DNA from 3 places in the Heyndrickxia sp. MSNUG genome. Region 2 is predicted to be linked to each of the others. Evidence: a T-box and tRNA genes for the amino acid it is inferred to sense, from the RefSeq annotation. Region 2 holds a T-box; the other regions hold tRNA genes.
What was found. A T-box is a leader RNA that pairs with one kind of tRNA and senses whether it is charged. The one in region 2 lies ahead of tyrS (tyrosine--tRNA ligase), so its partner is inferred to be a tRNA-Tyr.
Positions count from the first base shown of each region.

Region 1: it encodes a tRNA-Tyr, which carries the amino acid that the T-box ahead of tyrS (tyrosine--tRNA ligase) is inferred to sense. The anticodon was not compared.
Region 3: it encodes a tRNA-Tyr, which carries the amino acid that the T-box ahead of tyrS (tyrosine--tRNA ligase) is inferred to sense. The anticodon was not compared.

Region 1 covers NZ_CP150978.1:173,373-180,670, reverse strand. The annotation lists gene sigW (RNA polymerase sigma factor SigW) at 1-240, opposite strand, end outside; gene AABM38_RS01020 (aspartyl-phosphate phosphatase Spo0E family protein) at 621-791, shown strand; gene rocF (arginase) at 907-1,803, opposite strand; tRNA gene AABM38_RS01010 (tRNA-Ala) at 1,997-2,072, opposite strand; tRNA gene AABM38_RS01005 (tRNA-Gly) at 2,076-2,150, opposite strand; tRNA gene AABM38_RS01000 (tRNA-Lys) at 2,223-2,295, opposite strand; tRNA gene AABM38_RS00995 (tRNA-Gln) at 2,508-2,582, opposite strand; tRNA gene AABM38_RS00990 (tRNA-Tyr) at 2,638-2,722, opposite strand; tRNA gene AABM38_RS00985 (tRNA-Thr) at 2,820-2,895, opposite strand; tRNA gene AABM38_RS00980 (tRNA-Val) at 2,912-2,987, opposite strand; tRNA gene AABM38_RS00975 (tRNA-Glu) at 2,998-3,069, opposite strand; tRNA gene AABM38_RS00970 (tRNA-Thr) at 3,089-3,161, opposite strand; tRNA gene AABM38_RS00965 (tRNA-Asn) at 3,204-3,278, opposite strand; rRNA gene rrf (5S ribosomal RNA) at 3,356-3,471, opposite strand; rRNA gene AABM38_RS00955 (23S ribosomal RNA) at 3,591-6,525, opposite strand; rRNA gene AABM38_RS00950 (16S ribosomal RNA) at 6,747-7,298, opposite strand, start outside.
Region 2 covers NZ_CP150978.1:3,637,353-3,644,650, forward strand. The annotation lists gene AABM38_RS18325 (diguanylate cyclase) at 1-892, opposite strand, end outside; gene rpsD (30S ribosomal protein S4) at 1,593-2,195, shown strand; gene tyrS (tyrosine--tRNA ligase) at 2,566-3,825, opposite strand; T-box leader at 3,906-4,123, opposite strand; gene AABM38_RS18340 (transglycosylase domain-containing protein) at 4,265-7,168, shown strand.
Region 3 covers NZ_CP150978.1:1,119,948-1,127,245, forward strand. The annotation lists rRNA gene AABM38_RS05505 (16S ribosomal RNA) at 1-946, shown strand, start outside; rRNA gene AABM38_RS05510 (23S ribosomal RNA) at 1,233-4,167, shown strand; rRNA gene rrf (5S ribosomal RNA) at 4,286-4,401, shown strand; tRNA gene AABM38_RS05520 (tRNA-Asn) at 4,477-4,551, shown strand; tRNA gene AABM38_RS05525 (tRNA-Ser) at 4,555-4,646, shown strand; tRNA gene AABM38_RS05530 (tRNA-Glu) at 4,663-4,737, shown strand; tRNA gene AABM38_RS05535 (tRNA-Val) at 4,776-4,851, shown strand; tRNA gene AABM38_RS05540 (tRNA-Met) at 4,880-4,953, shown strand; tRNA gene AABM38_RS05545 (tRNA-Asp) at 4,957-5,032, shown strand; tRNA gene AABM38_RS05550 (tRNA-Phe) at 5,038-5,113, shown strand; tRNA gene AABM38_RS05555 (tRNA-Tyr) at 5,186-5,270, shown strand; tRNA gene AABM38_RS05560 (tRNA-Trp) at 5,280-5,353, shown strand; tRNA gene AABM38_RS05565 (tRNA-His) at 5,365-5,440, shown strand; tRNA gene AABM38_RS05570 (tRNA-Gln) at 5,481-5,555, shown strand; tRNA gene AABM38_RS05575 (tRNA-Gly) at 5,561-5,635, shown strand; tRNA gene AABM38_RS05580 (tRNA-Cys) at 5,644-5,718, shown strand; tRNA gene AABM38_RS05585 (tRNA-Leu) at 5,761-5,845, shown strand; tRNA gene AABM38_RS05590 (tRNA-Gly) at 5,898-5,971, shown strand; gene AABM38_RS05595 (B3/4 domain-containing protein) at 6,182-6,850, opposite strand; gene queG (tRNA epoxyqueuosine(34) reductase QueG) at 7,004-7,298, shown strand, end outside.

The DNA.
Region 1 (7,298 bases), 1.4 Mb from region 2:
AAGGTTGGTTGCAATTCTGTATAGCCATGTAGAAAATTTTAGGCTTTGATTGAAGCTATTAATATTGATATATGCACGAATAAAGGCTTCTTGTGCAATATCCTCTGCTTCATGACGATTCCCAAGCATACGGTAGCAAAGCTGAAATACCTTGTCCTTGTATATTTCAACAATCTCGCCATAGGCATTTTGGTCTCCCTTGATCACTTGCTTTATTCTTTGTTTTACGATGGTTTCCATTAATTTACCTCCGCGCTTCATGCGGCTAATCGATATACGAATCGATTCCGGAAAAGGTTTCGTTTTTTTTATATAAAAATATTTTCACCTTGAATTAGTTTACAATTAGACACATTCTTACGAAAAACGGCTGATTGATGCCCTTTTTTCTATGGACCCACGCAAGAAGGAAATGCGTTAGCATTTTTGGAAGAGTCTTCGTGCCTCCACTACAACCAATAGGGTGGTAAAATCAATATTCAGTTTTAACAGACCGGTTCTGGTAAAACTCTAAAAAAACCCAATAAGTTAATATTAACAAATTTTTACCATATTGGTTTAAAAACTTTAATTTAGGGTATAAATGAACTATATTCTAACGAAAGCGAGGAATTTTCGCAATGTGCGCAGAAACTTTGTTGAAGGATATTGAACAATGCCGTAAAGAAATGGTTGAACTAGCTGCTAAAACCTCGCTGTCAAACCAAAGAGTGGTAGATATCAGCACAAAGCTGGATCGATTACTAAATAAATATTATAACTTATTATCCAATAAGACAGTTATGTATTAACTATAAAGGAGCAGCAGCCGGATCTGGCTGCTGCTCCTATTTTTCCAATCATACAGATATTTATATTCAATAAAAGTGTTGGATATGAAACGAATATTTGTGGTGAAATAAATTCTTATAATAGTTTCTCTCCGAATAAAGAACCCATCAAAGCCACAGCAGCTATTGCTGTCTTGTTCTTTTCATCAAGAATCGGGTTGACCTCAACAAACTCTGCGGAGGTGATAATGCCTGCCTCTTCCAGCATCTCCATTGCTAAATGACTCTCCCGGTAGCTGATGCCCCCGAAAACCGGCGTTCCCACACCTGGTGCATCGGTAGGATCCAAACCGTCAAGATCCAAAGAAAGATGGACACCATCCGTTTTATCTTTCAAATAGTTGATGGTTTCTTCCATAACCTTCGCCATTCCAAGTCTATCAATTTCATGCATCGTGAACACCTTGATGCCGAGTTCCTTTATTAAATCTTTTTCACCTTCGTCAAGAGCACGGGCGCCGATGATGACGATATTTTCAGGTTTTATTTTAGGCGCAAATCCCCCTAATCGAGTCAAAGATTCATGTCCAAGTCCCAGGCTGGCCGCCAGAGGCATTCCATGGATATTCCCTGATGGTGATGTATCAGCAGTATTTAAATCCCCGTGCGCGTCATACCAAATGACACCCAAGTTCTTATAATGTTTAGAAACTCCAGCCAATGTTCCGATCGCAATGCTATGGTCCCCACCTAAAACGAGGGGAAAAGAACCAGATTCTATGATTTTATCAACTTCAGTCGCAAGCAGGTTATTTTTCTCTGCCACCAACTCAAGATTTCTCAAATTACTGTTTGGATCAATCTTAACCTCGGGCCTGCCAACAGCGATATCTCCTAAATCTTCAATCTCATCAAATAATTCTTTTAATCTTTCATTGATCCCAGCATAGCGGATGGCGCTTGGCCCCATGTCTACGCCCCTTCTCATCTGTCCTAAATCCATAGGCATACCGATAATTGAAAGCTTTCTCATACCAACCCCTACTTTCTCCCCTTTTACACCATTTTAACCGCTTTCAATCCAATGACTCAACTGGACAATTTCATGAATATATATACAGTTTAGAATTTAGCGAATAATAAAATCGAGAATGTTTAAAAGAGAGAATAAAAAAAGCCATAAACCCTAATGGATTTATGACTGAAATGGTATTTATGTAGTGTAATGGTGGAGCCTAGCGGGATCGAACCGCTGACCTCCTGCGTGCAAGGCAGGCGCTCTCCCAGCTGAGCTAAGGCCCCATATGGAGCGGAAGACGGGATTCGAACCCGCGACCCCAACCTTGGCAAGGTTGTATTCTACCACTGAACTACTTCCGCATATTTTTATTATATTCGATAAAACCCCTAAAAATAAAGGATTAAGTTTATTCTTAGGGGTCTTAACATGAGTGAGCCATGAAGGACTCGAACCTTCGACCCTCTGATTAAAAGTCAGATGCTCTACCGACTGAGCTAATGGCTCATGAAGTTTAAATTAATTCAAAGTTGGACTTACACAATCAGTTTCACTGTCGCATCTTAGATGCTCGAAAGTCCTTACGGTCTTTCTCGCAAGTTGTCGCAGAAGCAAAACCAGGAAGTGAGCACCTTGCTCTACCGACTGAGTGAATCGCTAATAAGCTTAATCTACCCTATTTATCGTCCGCTAAGCATGAAATGCTAAAAGAAAATAAATGGCTGGGCTAGCTGGATTCGAACCAACGCATGACGGAGTCAAAGTCCGTTGCCTTACCGCTTGGCTATAGCCCAATGGGAAAAATAAAAAGGACATCAGTTACTTGTCCAATTTTAATATGTATTAAAATGGTGGAGGGGGACGGATTCGAACCGCCGAACCCTGAGGGAGCGGATTTACAGTCCGCCGCGTTTAGCCACTTCGCTACCCCTCCATAAAACAAATAGCTTCTTTACTAAGCTACATGCTCAAAAGACCTTCGGTCTTTCTCGCATCTTTCCACTGAAGTTTATTCAGAGATGTTAGAAAGATGGTGCCGGCGAGAGGACTTGAACCCCCAACCTACTGATTACAAGTCAGTTGCTCTACCAATTGAGCTACACCGGCGTGGTTTGAAAAAATATGGTGGAGGATGACGGGATCGAACCGCCGACCCTCTGCTTGTAAGGCAGATGCTCTCCCAGCTGAGCTAATCCTCCGTTTAAAAAGTGACCCCTACGGGATTCGAACCCGTGTTACCGCCGTGAAAGGGCGGTGTCTTAACCGCTTGACCAAGGGGCCATATTATTAATATTTTCAGAGCTTCCAAGCGGGCTCGAACCGCTGACCTCTTCCTTACCATGGAAGTGCTCTACCTGCTGAGCTATGGAAGCATTTTGCTGCCAGCTCAAATGATCAATGTCATTTAGAGATAATGGCTCCGCAGGTAGGATTCGAACCTACGACCGCTCGGTTAACAGCCGAGTGCTCTACCACTGAGCTACTGCGGAATAATGGTATTTTTCATAACTCTATGCAGTTGATTCGAATGCCTCATCCAGGAATGTCCAGGATGAAAATGCATCTTGCCCGGCGGCGTCCTACTCTCACAGGGGGAAACCCCCAACTACCATCGGCGCTGAGAAGCTTAACTTCCGTGTTCGATATGGGAACGGGTGTGACCTTCTCGCCATCGCCACCAGACATTTTTTCAAAGACAATATTGATTATACCGTCTTTTATGCATTTTGCAAGAGAAATTTTTCATTCCCTCAAAACTAGATAATGTGTAAGAAGAATTTAGAAGCACGAGTAATCTATATTTGGTTAAGTCCTCGAACGATTAGTATCAGTCAGCTCCACACGTCACCGCGCTTCCACCTCTGACCTATCAACCTGATCATCTTTCAGGGTTCTTACTAGCTTGCGCTATGGGAAATCTCATCTTGAGGGGGGCTTCATGCTTAGATGCTTTCAGCACTTATCCCGTCCGCACATAGCTACCCAGCGATGCCTTTGGCAAGACAACTGGTACACCAGCGGTGCGTCCATCCCGGTCCTCTCGTACTAAGGACAGCTCCTCTCAAATTTCCTGCGCCCACGACGGATAGGGACCGAACTGTCTCACGACGTTCTGAACCCAGCTCGCGTACCGCTTTAATGGGCGAACAGCCCAACCCTTGGGACCGACTACAGCCCCAGGATGCGATGAGCCGACATCGAGGTGCCAAACCTCCCCGTCGATGTGGACTCTTGGGGGAGATAAGCCTGTTATCCCCGGGGTAGCTTTTATCCGTTGAGCGATGGCCCTTCCATGCGGAACCACCGGATCACTAAGCCCGACTTTCGTCCCTGCTCGACTTGTAGGTCTCGCAGTCAAGCTCCCTTGTGCCTTTACACTCTGCGAATGATTTCCAACCATTCTGAGGGAACCTTTGGGCGCCTCCGTTACTCTTTAGGAGGCGACCGCCCCAGTCAAACTGCCCACCTGACACTGTCTCCCGCCCCGATCGGGGGCGTGGGTTAGAATTTCAATACAGCCAGGGTAGTATCCCACCGACGCCTCCACCGAAGCTGGCGCTCCGGTTTCTCAGGCTCCTACCTATCCTGTACAAGCTGTACCAAAATTCAATATCAGGCTACAGTAAAGCTCCACGGGGTCTTTCCGTCCTGTCGCGGGTAACCTGCATCTTCACAGGTACTATAATTTCACCGAGTCTCTCGTTGAGACAGTGCCCAGATCGTTACGCCTTTCGTGCGGGTCGGAACTTACCCGACAAGGAATTTCGCTACCTTAGGACCGTTATAGTTACGGCCGCCGTTTACTGGGGCTTCGATTCAGAGCTTCGCTTGCGCTAACCCCTCCTCTTAACCTTCCAGCACCGGGCAGGCGTCAGCCCCTATACTTCGCCTTGCGGCTTCGCAGAGACCTGTGTTTTTGCTAAACAGTCGCCTGGGCCTATTCACTGCGGCTCATCTAGGCTATTCACCCAAATGAGCACCCCTTCTCCCGAAGTTACGGGGTCATTTTGCCGAGTTCCTTAACGAGAGTTCTCTCGCTCACCTTAGGATTCTCTCCTCGCCTACCTGTGTCGGTTTGCGGTACGGGCACCTTTTATCTCGCTAGAGGCTTTTCTTGGCAGTGTGAAATCAGGAACTTCGGTACTATATTTCCCTCGCTGTCACAGCTCAGCCTTCACGCAAGCGGGATTTGCCTCACTTGCAGCCTTACTGCTTAGACGCGCATATCCAACAGCGCGCTTACCCTATCCTACTGCGTCCCCCCATTGCTCAAACGATAAAGAGGTGGTACAGGAATATCAACCTGTTGTCCATCGCCTACGCCTTTCGGCCTCGGCTTAGGTCCCGACTAACCCTGAGAGGACGAGCCTTCCTCAGGAAACCTTAGGCATTCGGTGGATGGGATTCTCACCCATCTTTCGCTACTCATACCGGCATTCTCACTTCTAAGCGCTCCACCAGTCCTTACGGTCTAGCTTCAACGCCCTTAGAACGCTCTCCTACCACTGACATCAAAGATGTCAATCCACAGCTTCGGTGATACGTTTAGCCCCGGTACATTTTCGGCGCAGAGTCACTCGACCAGTGAGCTATTACGCACTCTTTAAATGGTGGCTGCTTCTAAGCCAACATCCTGGTTGTCTAAGCAACTCCACATCCTTTTCCACTTAACGTATACTTTGGGACCTTAGCTGGTGGTCTGGGCTGTTTCCCTTTTGACTACGGATCTTATCACTCGCAGTCTGACTCCCACGGATAAGTCTTTGGCATTCGGAGTTTGTCTGAATTCGGTAACCCGATGAGGGCCCCTAGTCCAAACAGTGCTCTACCTCCAAGACTCTTACAACGTGAGGCTAGCCCTAAAGCTATTTCGGAGAGAACCAGCTATCTCCAAGTTCGATTGGAATTTCTCCGCTACCCACACCTCATCCCCGCACTTTTCAACGTGCGTGGGTTCGGGCCTCCAGTTGGTGTTACCCAACCTTCACCCTGGACATGGGTAGATCACCTGGTTTCGGGTCTACGACCACATACTCATTCGCCCTATTCAGACTCGCTTTCGCTGCGGCTCCGTCTTCTCAACTTAACCTTGCATGGGATCGTAACTCGCCGGTTCATTCTACAAAAGGCACGCCATCACCCATTAACGGGCTCTGACTACTTGTAGGCACACGGTTTCAGGATCTATTTCACTCCCCTTCCGGGGTGCTTTTCACCTTTCCCTCACGGTACTGGTTCACTATCGGTCACTAGGGAGTATTTAGCCTTGGGAGATGGTCCTCCCAGCTTCCGACGGGATTTCTCGTGTCCCGCCGTACTCAGGATCCACTCAGGAGGGAACGAAGTTTCAACTACAGGGTTTTTACCTTCTCTGACGGGCCTTTCCAGACCACTTCATCTACCCCGTTCCTTTGTAACTCCATGTAGAGTGTCCTACAACCCCAAGAGGCAAGCCTCTTGGTTTGGGCTATGTCCCGTTTCGCTCGCCGCTACTCAGGGAATCGCGTTTGCTTTCTCTTCCTCCGGGTACTTAGATGTTTCAGTTCCCCGGGTCTGCCTTCAATACCCTATGTATTAAGGTAAAGATACTGTTCCATTACGAACAGTGGGTTTCCCCATTCGGAAATCTCCGGATCAAAGCTTACTTACAGCTCCCCGAAGCATATCGGTGTTAGTCCCGTCCTTCATCGGCTCCTAGTGCCAAGGCATCCACCGTGCGCCCTTTCTAACTTAACCGTTTGACAATAAATTGTCGTGGTTGATTCTCTATTTAATAGAGAGAAAAACTAAAATGGCGATCACTCGGTTTTTCTTGGTTCTTCTTACTTACGATTATCTAGTTTTCAAGGAACAAAAAAGTTTTGAGGCACTTGCTCCCTCAAAACTAAACAAACAAGCGGTCAACAGTACGAATCATAAGATTCGCATTCCGATTGCCATTACGGCAATATCCTTAGAAAGGAGGTGATCCAGCCGCACCTTCCGATACGGCTACCTTGTTACGACTTCACCCCAATCATCTGTCCCACCTTAGGCGGCTGGCTCCAAAAGGTTACCCCACCGACTTCGGGTGTTACAAACTCTCGTGGTGTGACGGGCGGTGTGTACAAGGCCCGGGAACGTATTCACCGCGGCATGCTGATCCGCGATTACTAGCGATTCCGGCTTCATGCAGGCGAGTTGCAGCCTGCAATCCGAACTGAGAATGGTTTTATGGGATTGGCTTCACCTCGCGGCTTCGCTGCCCTTTGTTCCATCCATTGTAGCACGTGTGTAGCCCAGGTCATAAGGGGCATGATGATTTGACGTCATCCCCACCTTCCTCCGGTTTGTCACCGGCAGTCACCTTAGAGTGCCCAACTTAATGCTGGCAACTAAGATCAAGGGTTGCGCTCGTTGCGGGACTTAACCCAACATCTCACGACACGAGCTGACGACAACCATGCACCACCTGTCACTCTGTCCCCCGAAGGGGAACGCCCTATCTCTAAGGTTGTCAGAGGATGTCA
Region 2 (7,298 bases):
TGGCATTCTCAAGGGCGCTTCCAGCAGTATTGGCCAATAACTTAATGAATTCAACCTCATTTTGAGGAAAAACCAGTGAGTCAGGGGAAATCACCTGCAGTACCCCGTACACACCCTGCTTTCCTTTTAAAGGAGCATACATAATTGAATTCCGATCAGCGAGAGAATCCTCAAACTGGATTTGTCCGCTTACATAGGATTGCATTGCAGTCAGGTTCTCGCTATCATATTCTAAATCCTTTACCGGCAAGCCTTCATATCCTTTATGGTCATGTGATAGAAGCAGGTAATAGATGAAAGTAGGGTATACTTCCTTCAATGTAGAAATGATTTCTCCTAAAACGGCGTCCATATCCATCGTTGAATGGAATTTTTCAGTGACACGGAACAATTGCTTATAGCGTTTTTCCTCGGCCATCGCATCTGCAAGGCTGCTGATTTTCTGAACGAAGGAGCCACATTCGCTTGTTACCTTCTCAAAAAAATTGTCCGATGCACTGCTTTGCAAACTCCCATTCAATTGTAAAGCAATCATACCTTCTAATTTTCCCGCTTGATCCATTAGCATCACCAAGTCATATTTTTCAAAGCCAGGAAAAGATGGTTTCATAATGAAAGATCGCTGGCCAGCAGCGTGCTGAACCGCAGCAATGTCAGGACTGATAATTGCCTCTTTTCCTCCTTTTTTTGTCGACGCTTCTAAAATCAAGTCCTGCTTCCATTCTTCAAAACGATAAAAATCAACTTCATCTGCATTCATAAACGGTTTCAGGATCGCAAGCATTTGTGAAAGAAGTTCTGTAAAGGAAAATGAATCTCTGCTGCCGCAGATTAATTCAAAAAAACTGATTTTTAACTTCAACAATAATTCACGTTCTAAAGTTTCTTCCATATGTATCACCTGTTTTTCAATCGCATCAGACAGCGATTTGGATGTGACTCTTATTTTATTAAAAAAGATTGATATCTCGGATCTGGTCCTTTTAGACCAGTCATTCATTTAATTTCATCCCATGGCAAATTCTACTAATTAAAGTAATTATCCAAATTTTAGAAATATAAAACAATTACTATTAATTATATCATATGCATAGTAAAATAGTATGATTTAAAAGGATATTCTTTCAGTTTCATTTCATCTTTTATATAAACTCTTTTCGAATATTTTTTTCAATATCTCTGTTAACCTTTATTGTTGATTTCCAGCCAAGTCGCTTGCTTTCCGAGGAGGACGTTAGCAGAGTCTCCCCGTCATTGAAGCTCGTGCGGAGTCAAAGAAACACTGGAAGCTGTCAAACATAAAAGAATAACAATTTAGCTGCATAAAAGGTCTTATACTATTACGAGAAAACAGCTAAATAAAAATATTACCTTGACTTTCATCATGTTAAAATTATATAATACTCCTTGTGTAAAATATCGCAGCCTATGTGATCAACATTATGTATGTATTTTGTTCCTCAAACTCTTTTGATGGTGTATCTCGTAACCCGCTGCTGCTAGGGCGAAGGTACATGAAAACAAAATACCCATAACTGACCAATCACAATCTGTTTTTATTTTACAAAATAAAAACTAAGGAGGAGTCATTCATGGCTCGTTATACCGGCCCAAGCTGGAAACTATCCCGCCGTCTTGGAATTTCACTAAGCGGTACAGGTAAAGAATTAGAAAAACGCCCTTACGCACCAGGTCCTCATGGTCCTAACCAGCGTAAAAAATTATCCGAATACGGATTACAATTACAAGAGAAGCAAAAGCTTCGTCACATGTATGGAGTAACTGAGCGCCAGTTCCGCAATTTGTTTGACAAAGCAAGCAAAATGCCTGGTAAGCACGGTGAAAACTTCATGATTCTTCTTGAGGCACGTTTAGACAACGTTGTTTACCGCCTTGGATTAGCTCGCACTCGTCGTGGAGCTCGCCAGCTTGTAAACCACGGTCACATCATGGTTGATGGTGCACGCGTAGATATCCCATCTTACCGCGTAGCTCCAGGACAAACAATCACACTTCGTGAAAAGTCACGCAACCTAGATGTTGTTAAAGAAGCAATCGAAGTTAACAACTTCGTACCTGACTTCTTGACTTTTGATGCAGACAAGCTAGAAGGAACTTTCACTCGTATGCCTGAGCGTTCTGAACTTCCAGCTGAAATCAACGAAGCTCTTATCGTTGAATTCTACTCTCGTTAATAGATTGTTCTTAAAACCCCTGACCATTTTGGTCGGGGGTTTTGTTTTTACTTTTGTTCTTGTTATTCCAAGGGTTCCGGTTACATTTTTCGAGTAATTTTACACAAGTTGCGGGATTTCGACAAAAACTCGCGGAATAATGGCGGATACTCGCGGAATGACTATGGAATTTTGCGGGATTTCGACAAGAAGTTGCGGAATCCAAAGAAGAATTAAAGAATTACACCTTTAGCTTTGACTGCAATTCAAAAAACAACCTTATATCCTGAAATAAATACTGTACAAAGCATCATTCCACAACAAAAAACAGCCTCCCTGAAACCAAGGAAGACTGTTTTTTCATTAGGCACTTGCTAACAACGCATCTGCCTTAGTATTTAATCATGAAGTATTTCTTTTTGCCTCGGCGAATGATCGTGAATTGTCCCTCGATCTTGTCTGCTTCACCAAGGACATACGCAGTGTCTGTGACACGATCTCCATTAAGTGAAACAGCACCGTTGCTGACATCTTCACGAGCCTGGCGTTTAGATGGTGAAATTTTGGCTGCAACCAGCAAGTCAACCAGCCCTAATTCATCTTCCCCTTCTACTGTGAAGGAAGGAACGTCTTTGAAACCTTGTTTGATTTCTTCTGCAGTTAGATTTTTCACATCGCCACTGAATAGTGCTGCTGAAATCTTGATGGCCTGCTGAAGTGATTCTTCTCCATGTATGAAGCGAGTCATTTCCTCGGCAAGTGTTTTTTGGGCTTGGCGAAGATGCGGCTCGTCTTGAACTGATTTTTCCAATACTTCGATTTCTTCCTTTCCAAGGAAAGTGAAGTATTTCAGGTATTTGATTACATCAGCATCAGCTGTGTTGATCCAGAACTGGTAGAACTCGTATGGGGAGGTTTTTTCAGGATCGAGCCAAACTGTTCCGCTTTCAGATTTACCAAACTTCGTTCCGTCTGCTTTCGTAACAAGCGGAATCGTCAACCCGTACGCCTTCGAACCTTCAGAAGACATCTTACGGATCAGTTCAAGGCCAGTTGTGATATTGCCCCACTGATCGCTTCCGCCAATCTGTAATTTGCAGTTATGGTTTTCGTATAAGTGGAAGAAATCCATTGCCTGAAGGATGGTGTATGTGAATTCAGTAAATGAAATTCCTGTTTCGAGCCTAGAGGCAATCGTATCCTTTGCAAGCATGTAGTTCACGCCGACATTCTTCCCGAAATCACGAAGGAATGTAACGATATCCATTGAGCCTGCCCAGTCATAATTATTGACCATCAGTGAGCCATTTTCACCTTCAACTTTAAAGATTTGCTCAAGCTGTTTCCTAAGACCCTCAACATTCAGCTGGACTTGTTCAAGCGTCTGTAATTTACGTTCTTCACTTTTGCCGCTTGGATCTCCAATCAATCCTGTCGCACCACCCACAAGTACAATTGGACGATGCCCTGCATTCTGGAAACGGCGCAGTGTCAAGAAAGGCAATAAATGCCCAATGTGCATGCTGTCCGCAGTTGGGTCAATACCACAGTATAATGAAATCTTCTCTTTAGAAAGTGTATCCTTTATTCCCTCTTCATCTGTCTGCTGGTACACGATGCCGCGCCACTCTAGATCTTTTAATAAATCCATTGTTTCTTCCTCCATTCAAAATTTAACCTGGGTCCGGCAGGCTGCTTTTTAGCCAAATAAAAAACGCCCCTGCAATAAATTGCAGGGACGCTATATATGCGTGGTACCACCCGGCTTGAAAACAAATTTGTCTTCCACTCATTAATGTAACGGTTAAACCGGCCGCAGCTACTAAGTCTCCAGTTCACAGGCGGCGCTCGGGGAGGTAATTCATCCTTCTGTTTGTACCGGCTCACAGCACCCGCCGGCTTTCTGGAACATGGACAGAAGCACTACTAATTCCCTTCAAAGCTTTTGCTATAAAGTTAATAATGCATTTTTACCACACAAACATATCCTCTGTCAAATTCGACATAAATTTTCAGAAAAATTGAGATTCGAGCCTTTTCGATTGCTTGTTTATGCTATAATGTATGTGATTTTAGGGGGAATGATACGAATGCAGGAAGAAAAACAGCCTTGGAAAGAGAAATTAAAATCCTTGGGTGCTTTTTTTACGAATAAAAAAACCGTAAAAGGAGCCCGGATTACCTATTCGGTTATCTGGAACATGGTGCTGTTATTGATCATCGTCATCGTGCTTGGTACTGGATTTGCGGGTGGTGTCGGTGCAGGATACTTTGCATCCCTTGTTAAAGATGAACAAATCAGGCCTTATGAGAATATGAAGAAAGACATATACAACTACGAAGAGACATCTGATTTATATTTTGATAACGATGTTTATCTAGGCAAGCTCCGTACTGATCTATACCGTGAGGAAGTTAAACTTGATGACGTCTCGGAGCATTTGGTGAATGCAATAGTGGCAACCGAGGATGAATATTTTTATGAGCATGATGGTGTTGTTCCAAAAGCAATCATGCGTGCTCTCTTCCAGGAAGTCACAAACTCGTCGACTTCGTCCGGAGGAAGTACACTGACCCAACAGCTCATTAAAAACCAAATCCTGACGAATGAAATTTCTTTCGAACGTAAAGCAAAAGAAATCCTTCTTGCGCTTCGCCTCGAAAAGTTCTTCGATAAGAAGGAAATTTTAGAAGCATATTTGAATGTCGCAACCTTCGGAAGGAATGCGAATGGCAGTAATATTGCAGGTGTACAGGCAGCTGCTAAAGGAATCTTCGGCAAAGACGCCAAAGATCTGACTTTGCCGCAGGCAGCTTTTATTGCCGGGCTTCCTCAGAGCCCTTTTGGATATACTCCGTTCAGCAGCAATCATGGAATTCTCAAGGATGAAGCCGGGCTTGAACCAGGGCTTACAAGATTAAAAACTGTCCTTACCAGAATGCATGGCGCTGGATTCATCTCAGACAAAGAGTTCAATGAAGCAATCAACTATGATATTACTAAAGACTTTGTAAAAGAAGTACCGAGTGATAATACGGTTGAAGAATACCCGTACCTCACTTTTGAAATCGAGTCTCGCGCTGTAGAAATTTTAGCAAAGATCCTTGCTGAACGTGATGGCTATGAAGCTGATGATTTAAAGCAAGATGAAGATTTAAGAGCGGAATATCATGCGCTGGCAGACCGCGACCTTCGCCAGAATGGCTATAAAATTTATTCAACCATCAACAAAGATATCTATAACAAAATGCAGGAAACGGCCAAAAACTATGCTTATTACGGCAGTGATAAACCTCAGGAAGTTCCGGATCCTGATGACCCAAATAAAACGATTACGATTACGGAACAGGTTGATGTCGGCGCTGTAATGATTGAAAACAAAACAGGGAAAATAATCAGCTTCGTTGGCGGACGTGATTTTGACAAACAGCAATCGAATCACGCGACCTATACCACAAGACAAAACGGTTCAACCATGAAGCCTTTGCTTGTCTACGCTCCAGCGATTGAATTGGGAGCACTGAGTCCTGGCAGCGTCCTTCCTGACGTTGAGGTATTTTTGAATGGTCCAGGAAAAGCGTGGCCGCACAACTATGACATGAAGTACAGTGGATTAACTTCGGCAAGATATGCATTGACAAAGTCTTATAACGTTCCTGCAGTCCTTGCCTATAAGAACATCCTAGGCCAAAAGCCTGCCAATTTTCTGGATAAAATGGGCTTTTCTAATTTAACAAAAGATGATTATTACAACCTTTCTACTGCCATTGGTTCTTTGCAAGGCGGAGTCACGGTAGAAGAAAATACAAATGCATTTGGTACATTCGCAAATGGCGGGAAATTTATTGATGCCTACCTGATTGACAAGATCGTTGATAAGCAAGGAAACATTATTTTTCAACATAAAGCAGAACCCGTTGATGTATTCAGTCCGCAAACAGCATACTTAACAATCGATATGATGCGGGACGTTATCAGAAGAGGAACAGCAACTGCTGTAAATGGCCGTCTTAAGTTTGATTCAGACTGGGCCGGCAAGACAGGAACCGGGCATGAATATTATGATTCATGGTTCGTCGCTACAAACCCGAATGTGTCCATGGGTGTTTGGCTTGGCTATGACCATAATAAACCACTTGAAAAAACCTATAAAGGCCTTTCATATGGTGTCAGGACTCAGTACATCTGGGCAGATTTAGTGAACGATGCTTATGATGTAGCTCCTCAGCTGGTCGACCCAGCTGAACACTTTAAAATGCCAGGTGGAATCGTCAAAAGAGCATATTGCGCAGTATCAGGATTACTCCCATCAAGCGCTTGTTCAAAAGCAGGCCTTGTAGAATCCGATTACTTCATCTCAAAGTACGCTCCAACTAAAGTCGATGACAGTCTGGTTGAAAGCAAATTTGTTTATGTTGGCGATAAGCGCTACCTTGCACTTGATTCAACTCCGGCAGAGTTTGCCGAAACAGGTGTAATCCTGAATCCTGAGTATATGGAAAGCATAATTGGCCATAAAATAAGAAACCCACAGCAGCTGATTCCTAAAAAGGATGCTTGGTCTAAAATTCTTGTGGCTGATGATAAGCTGAGTGAGAATGGAAAAACACCGGCATCACCAGGCATCAAACTTTCCGGCAATACAATTACATGGGGAAAACATCCTGAAAATGATATAGTCGGCTATCGAATTTACAATGGAAAACAGAAGGTCGGCAGCATTAAAGCAGGAGCAGCCTTAGTATTCAAGGCAGGCAGCGGTTCGTTCTATGTGACCGCCGTTGATATTGCCGGAAAAGAATCTGCACCATCCAATATTGTTGAAATAGGAGTACCTAAGGATCCAAAACCAGCGGATCCTCCGACAGATCCTAAACCTAATGACCCGCCTACCGATCCAAAACCGAAGGACCCTCCGACAGACCCGAAACCGAAGGATCCACCACCACCACCTCCTCCAGGAGATGGAGATGGCAACGGGAATGGAAATTAAAACTTAATTCATACGAGCAAAAACCTGTATCCTTTTGGATACGGGTTTTGTTTTAGAGAATTTTTTTCTGGAAAGATACTGTGAAAATCACGAATGTTAAAGGTGTTCTTTAAAATTTAGTTCGGTTTTT
Region 3 (7,298 bases), 2.3 Mb from region 2:
CTGATGTGAAAGCCCCCGGCTCAACCGGGGAGGGTCATTGGAAACTGGGGAACTTGAGTGCAGAAGAGGAGAGCGGAATTCCACGTGTAGCGGTGAAATGCGTAGAGATGTGGAGGAACACCAGTGGCGAAGGCGGCTCTCTGGTCTGTAACTGACGCTGAGGCGCGAAAGCGTGGGGAGCGAACAGGATTAGATACCCTGGTAGTCCACGCCGTAAACGATGAGTGCTAAGTGTTAGAGGGTTTCCGCCCTTTAGTGCTGCAGCAAACGCATTAAGCACTCCGCCTGGGGAGTACGGCCGCAAGGCTGAAACTCAAAGGAATTGACGGGGGCCCGCACAAGCGGTGGAGCATGTGGTTTAATTCGAAGCAACGCGAAGAACCTTACCAGGTCTTGACATCCTCTGACAACCCTAGAGATAGGGCGTTCCCCTTCGGGGGACAGAGTGACAGGTGGTGCATGGTTGTCGTCAGCTCGTGTCGTGAGATGTTGGGTTAAGTCCCGCAACGAGCGCAACCCTTGATCTTAGTTGCCAGCATTAAGTTGGGCACTCTAAGGTGACTGCCGGTGACAAACCGGAGGAAGGTGGGGATGACGTCAAATCATCATGCCCCTTATGACCTGGGCTACACACGTGCTACAATGGATGGAACAAAGGGCAGCGAAGCCGCGAGGTGAAGCCAATCCCATAAAACCATTCTCAGTTCGGATTGCAGGCTGCAACTCGCCTGCATGAAGCCGGAATCGCTAGTAATCGCGGATCAGCATGCCGCGGTGAATACGTTCCCGGGCCTTGTACACACCGCCCGTCACACCACGAGAGTTTGTAACACCCGAAGTCGGTGGGGTAACCTTTTGGAGCCAGCCGCCTAAGGTGGGACAGATGATTGGGGTGAAGTCGTAACAAGGTAGCCGTATCGGAAGGTGCGGCTGGATCACCTCCTTTCTAAGGATATTGCCTATTGGCAATCGGAACTCAGATCTTTTGATCTGATGAATACGAATCTTAGGATTCGTACAGTTGACCGCTTGTTTGTTTAGTTTTGAGGGAGCAATCTTTACTGTGAGGATCAGACCGTAAGGTAGGATTCGAAACAATTCTCTCAAAACTTTTTTGTTCCTTGAAAACTAGATAATCGTAAGTAAGAAGAACCAAGAAAAACCGAGTGATCGCCATTTTAGTTTTTCTCTCTATTTAATAGAGAATCAACCACGACAATTTATTGTCAAACGGTTAAGTTAGAAAGGGCGCACGGTGGATGCCTTGGCACTAGGAGCCGATGAAGGACGGGACTAACACCGATATGCTTCGGGGAGCTGTAAGTAAGCTTTGATCCGGAGATTTCCGAATGGGGAAACCCACTGTTCGTAATGGAACAGTATCTTTACCTGAATACATAGGGTATTGAAGGCAGACCCGGGGAACTGAAACATCTAAGTACCCGGAGGAAGAGAAAGCAAACGCGATTCCCTGAGTAGCGGCGAGCGAAACGGGACATAGCCCAAACCAAGAGGCTTGCCTCTTGGGGTTGTAGGACACTCAACATGGAGTTACAAAGGAACGGGGTAGATGAAGTGGTCTGGAAAGGCCCGTCAGAGAAGGTAAAAACCCTGTAGTTGAAACTTCGTTCCCTCCTGAGTGGATCCTGAGTACGGCGGGACACGAGAAATCCCGTCGGAAGCTGGGAGGACCATCTCCCAAGGCTAAATACTCCCTAGTGACCGATAGTGAACCAGTACCGTGAGGGAAAGGTGAAAAGCACCCCGGAAGGGGAGTGAAATAGATCCTGAAACCGTGTGCCTACAAGTAGTCAGAGCCCGTTAATGGGTGATGGCGTGCCTTTTGTAGAATGAACCGGCGAGTTACGATCCCATGCAAGGTTAAGTTGAGAAGACGGAGCCGCAGCGAAAGCGAGTCTGAATAGGGCGAATGAGTATGTGGTCGTAGACCCGAAACCAGGTGATCTACCCATGTCCAGGGTGAAGGTTGGGTAACACCAACTGGAGGCCCGAACCCACGCACGTTGAAAAGTGCGGGGATGAGGTGTGGGTAGCGGAGAAATTCCAATCGAACTTGGAGATAGCTGGTTCTCTCCGAAATAGCTTTAGGGCTAGCCTCACGTTGTAAGAGTCTTGGAGGTAGAGCACTGTTTGGACTAGGGGCCCTCATCGGGTTACCGAATTCAGACAAACTCCGAATGCCAAAGACTTATCCGTGGGAGTCAGACTGCGAGTGATAAGATCCGTAGTCAAAAGGGAAACAGCCCAGACCACCAGCTAAGGTCCCAAAGTATACGTTAAGTGGAAAAGGATGTGGAGTTGCTTAGACAACCAGGATGTTGGCTTAGAAGCAGCCACCATTTAAAGAGTGCGTAATAGCTCACTGGTCGAGTGACTCTGCGCCGAAAATGTACCGGGGCTAAACGTATCACCGAAGCTGTGGATTGACATCTTTGATGTCAGTGGTAGGAGAGCGTTCTAAGGGCGTTGAAGCTAGACCGTAAGGACTGGTGGAGCGCTTAGAAGTGAGAATGCCGGTATGAGTAGCGAAAGATGGGTGAGAATCCCATCCACCGAATGCCTAAGGTTTCCTGAGGAAGGCTCGTCCTCTCAGGGTTAGTCGGGACCTAAGCCGAGGCCGAAAGGCGTAGGCGATGGACAACAGGTTGATATTCCTGTACCACCTCTTTATCGTTTGAGCAATGGGGGGACGCAGTAGGATAGGGTAAGCGCGCTGTTGGATATGCGCGTCTAAGCAGTAAGGCTGCAAGTGAGGCAAATCCCGCTTGCGTGAAGGCTGAGCTGTGACAGCGAGGGAAATATAGTACCGAAGTTCCTGATTTCACACTGCCAAGAAAAGCCTCTAGCGAGATAAAAGGTGCCCGTACCGCAAACCGACACAGGTAGGCGAGGAGAGAATCCTAAGGTGAGCGAGAGAACTCTCGTTAAGGAACTCGGCAAAATGACCCCGTAACTTCGGGAGAAGGGGTGCTCATTTGGGTGAATAGCCTAGATGAGCCGCAGTGAATAGGCCCAGGCGACTGTTTAGCAAAAACACAGGTCTCTGCGAAGCCGCAAGGCGAAGTATAGGGGCTGACGCCTGCCCGGTGCTGGAAGGTTAAGAGGAGGGGTTAGCGCAAGCGAAGCTCTGAATCGAAGCCCCAGTAAACGGCGGCCGTAACTATAACGGTCCTAAGGTAGCGAAATTCCTTGTCGGGTAAGTTCCGACCCGCACGAAAGGCGTAACGATCTGGGCACTGTCTCAACGAGAGACTCGGTGAAATTATAGTACCTGTGAAGATGCAGGTTACCCGCGACAGGACGGAAAGACCCCGTGGAGCTTTACTGTAGCCTGATATTGAATTTTGGTACAGCTTGTACAGGATAGGTAGGAGCCTGAGAAACCGGAGCGCCAGCTTCGGTGGAGGCGTCGGTGGGATACTACCCTGGCTGTATTGAAATTCTAACCCACGCCCCCGATCGGGGCGGGAGACAGTGTCAGGTGGGCAGTTTGACTGGGGCGGTCGCCTCCTAAAGAGTAACGGAGGCGCCCAAAGGTTCCCTCAGAATGGTTGGAAATCATTCGCAGAGTGTAAAGGCACAAGGGAGCTTGACTGCGAGACCTACAAGTCGAGCAGGGACGAAAGTCGGGCTTAGTGATCCGGTGGTTCCGCATGGAAGGGCCATCGCTCAACGGATAAAAGCTACCCCGGGGATAACAGGCTTATCTCCCCCAAGAGTCCACATCGACGGGGAGGTTTGGCACCTCGATGTCGGCTCATCGCATCCTGGGGCTGTAGTCGGTCCCAAGGGTTGGGCTGTTCGCCCATTAAAGCGGTACGCGAGCTGGGTTCAGAACGTCGTGAGACAGTTCGGTCCCTATCCGTCGTGGGCGCAGGAAATTTGAGAGGAGCTGTCCTTAGTACGAGAGGACCGGGATGGACGCACCGCTGGTGTACCAGTTGTCTTGCCAAAGGCATCGCTGGGTAGCTATGTGCGGACGGGATAAGTGCTGAAAGCATCTAAGCATGAAGCCCCCCTCAAGATGAGATTTCCCATAGCGCAAGCTAGTAAGAACCCTGAAAGATGATCAGGTTGATAGGTCAGAGGTGGAAGCGCGGTGACGTGTGGAGCTGACTGATACTAATCGTTCGAGGACTTAACCAAATTTAGATTACTCGTTCTTCTAATTCTTCTTATACATTATCTAGTTTTGAGGGAATGAAAAATTTCTCTTGCAAAATGCATAAAAGACAGTATAATAGATATTGTCTTTGAAAAAATGTCTGGTGGCGATGGCGAGAAGGTCACACCCGTTCCCATACCGAACACGGAAGTTAAGCTTCTCAGCGCCGATGGTAGTTGGGGGTTTCCCCCTGTGAGAGTAGGACGCCGCCGGGCAGGATGCATTCTTGAATCCTAGTTATGCTTTCTTAGATAAGGATCGTGAATCCAAGTCCCAGAAGTAATTATTATTCCGCAGTAGCTCAGTGGTAGAGCACTCGGCTGTTAACCGAGCGGTCGTAGGTTCGAATCCTACCTGCGGAGCCATTTGGAGAGCTGTCCGAGAGGTCGAAGGAGCACGATTGGAAATCGTGTAGACGGTTACCGCTGTCTCAAGGGTTCGAATCCCTTGCTCTCCGCCATATAAACTTTATATCTGGCCCCTTGGTCAAGCGGTTAAGACACCGCCCTTTCACGGCGGTAACACGGGTTCGAATCCCGTAGGGGTCACCAAGAATTATTTAAGCTTACAAAAACAGCACTTTCAATATGGAGGATTAGCTCAGCTGGGAGAGCATCTGCCTTACAAGCAGAGGGTCGGCGGTTCGATCCCGTCATCCTCCACCATAACAATTTAATGGTTAATTATTATCGTCGCGGGGTGGAGCAGCCCGGTAGCTCGTCGGGCTCATAACCCGAAGGTCGCAGGTTCAAATCCTGCCCCCGCAATTTGGTCCCGTGGTGTAGCGGTTAACATGCCTGCCTGTCACGCAGGAGATCGCCGGTTCGATCCCGGTCGGGACCGCCATTTGTGGCTCAGTAGCTCAGTCGGTAGAGCAAAGGACTGAAAATCCTTGTGTCGGCGGTTCGATTCCGTCCTGAGCCACCATTTATAAAAACACTTGTTTTTACAGGAAACATGATTAAATGGGTTTTTCACAAATCAAAATCATGTTATAATGGAGGGGTAGCGAAGTGGCTAAACGCGGCGGACTGTAAATCCGCTCCCTCAGGGTTCGGCGGTTCGAATCCGTCCCCCTCCACCATTTTTCTTTAGGGGTATAGTTTAAAGGTAGAACGAAGGTCTCCAAAACCTTTGGTGTGGGTTCGATTCCTACTACCCCTGCCAATTTTATAATGGCGATTGTGGCGAAGTGGTTAACGCACCTGATTGTGGTTCAGGCATTCGTGGGTTCGATTCCCATCAGTCGCCCCATTATAATTCACAAATGTAATAATAAGAGCATACAATATATTGGGCTATAGCCAAGCGGTAAGGCATCGCACTTTGACTGCGACATGCGTTGGTTCGAATCCAGCTAGCCCAGCCATTTTTGCGGAAGTAGTTCAGTGGTAGAATACAACCTTGCCAAGGTTGGGGTCGCGGGTTCGAATCCCGTCTTCCGCTCCAATAAGTATGGCGGCATAGCCAAGTGGTAAGGCAAAGGTCTGCAAAACCTTTATTCACCGGTTCAAATCCGGTTGCCGCCTCCATTAGATTACTAATGGTAGTTGTAAAGTAAGTCATCTTAATATGCCGGTGTGGCGGAATTGGCAGACGCGCACGACTCAAAATCGTGTTCCTTCTGGAGTGTCGGTTCGACCCCGACCACCGGTACCACTTTTATTATTAAACAGGGATTCCTGTTTTCTTTATTTCATTTAATATGTATGCGGGTGTAGTTTAGTGGTAAAACCTCAGCCTTCCAAGCTGATGATGAGGGTTCGATTCCCTTCACCCGCTCCATACATACGTAACTAACGCAGCATTTCGTTTTCAGAAAACGAAGTGTTGCGTTTTTTTCTGTTCGCTGAAATGGATTGTAACAAAAAATATATATTGGGTGCTTTCTCGTATTTCCCTATGAGGGGATAAAAACGTTAAGAAAAGATTCAATGACTGTAGTCTCCTTTCGAAGGAGTTCGAGTAAATAAACTTGATAAAAAAAAGGATGCCTCAGCATCCCACAATTTTATACGTACCTGATCCCCCGTGAATTTGGATGAACATGTTCATTAGTGATTCTGTCATTTTTTCTTTGCTTTCCTGTGGTTCTGATGGCCTTAAGTAAACGATTTGCAGAGCGTTCGTGGTTACCAGCGTTACCGCGGTCCTTTCTGAGTCAACGAATGGGCTGCCAAATGGTCCTTGATCATCTGCGGAAACAATTAAATTACTTACATTGTTTATTCTGCCATTTAGGCCTGCGTATTCTTCTGTTTCTATACCTATTCTTATCTGGACATTGCCGCTGAGCTTATCACAGTCATAAACACCAATAGGGACCTGGTATTCAAGTGAGAAGAAGTTGTTTAAGTCTATCGCGCTATGTACGGGTTGAAGATAGTTTTGTTTGGCAATCCTGCGATAAAGGGCTTCAGCGGAATGTCTATAGCGGTTTGGATCTTTTCCTGTGCTTTTGAAAATACTTCGCCATTCCTTAATACCATCCAGCTCCGTCACATTTTTTTCTAAGAGATCAAAGTAAATGGATTCCTGGAAAAGCTGAAGCCTGCCTTTTAGCATTTGCGGAGAATCCCCTACCTGAATATCTTTATATTCTATAACCCCGACCGAAAACCCGGGTATGAGATCACAAATCGTACTGGATACCTTAATTTCCATTGATTCCACCTCCAAAACTGCTTTAAAATAGTTTATCATAAAAGTGATGTGCATTTAAAATCGGGACCTTCATAATGAATTCTTTAAAAAGATGTGTTTATATAGATAGGCCGTTTGAAAAATAAAATCTACAAAGAAAGGAGGTACATTTCAATGGACATTAACGAAATTAAGCAAGACATCATTGAATATAGCAAAACAATTGGTATAGATAAAATCGGTTTTGCAGCACCATCGACTTTCGAGGAAATGAAAATACGATTATACAGACAGCAGGAACTTCAATATCAATCTGGCTTTGAAGAAAAAGATATTGAAAAGAGAACGGAGCCCTCGCTGATCTTTGAAAAGCCCAAATCCATCATTTCGATTGCGCTGACTTACCCGTCGAAGATGAGAACAACGGTTGTCAGCAAGAAGGGGCAGAGAAGAGGCATTTTCTGCAGGG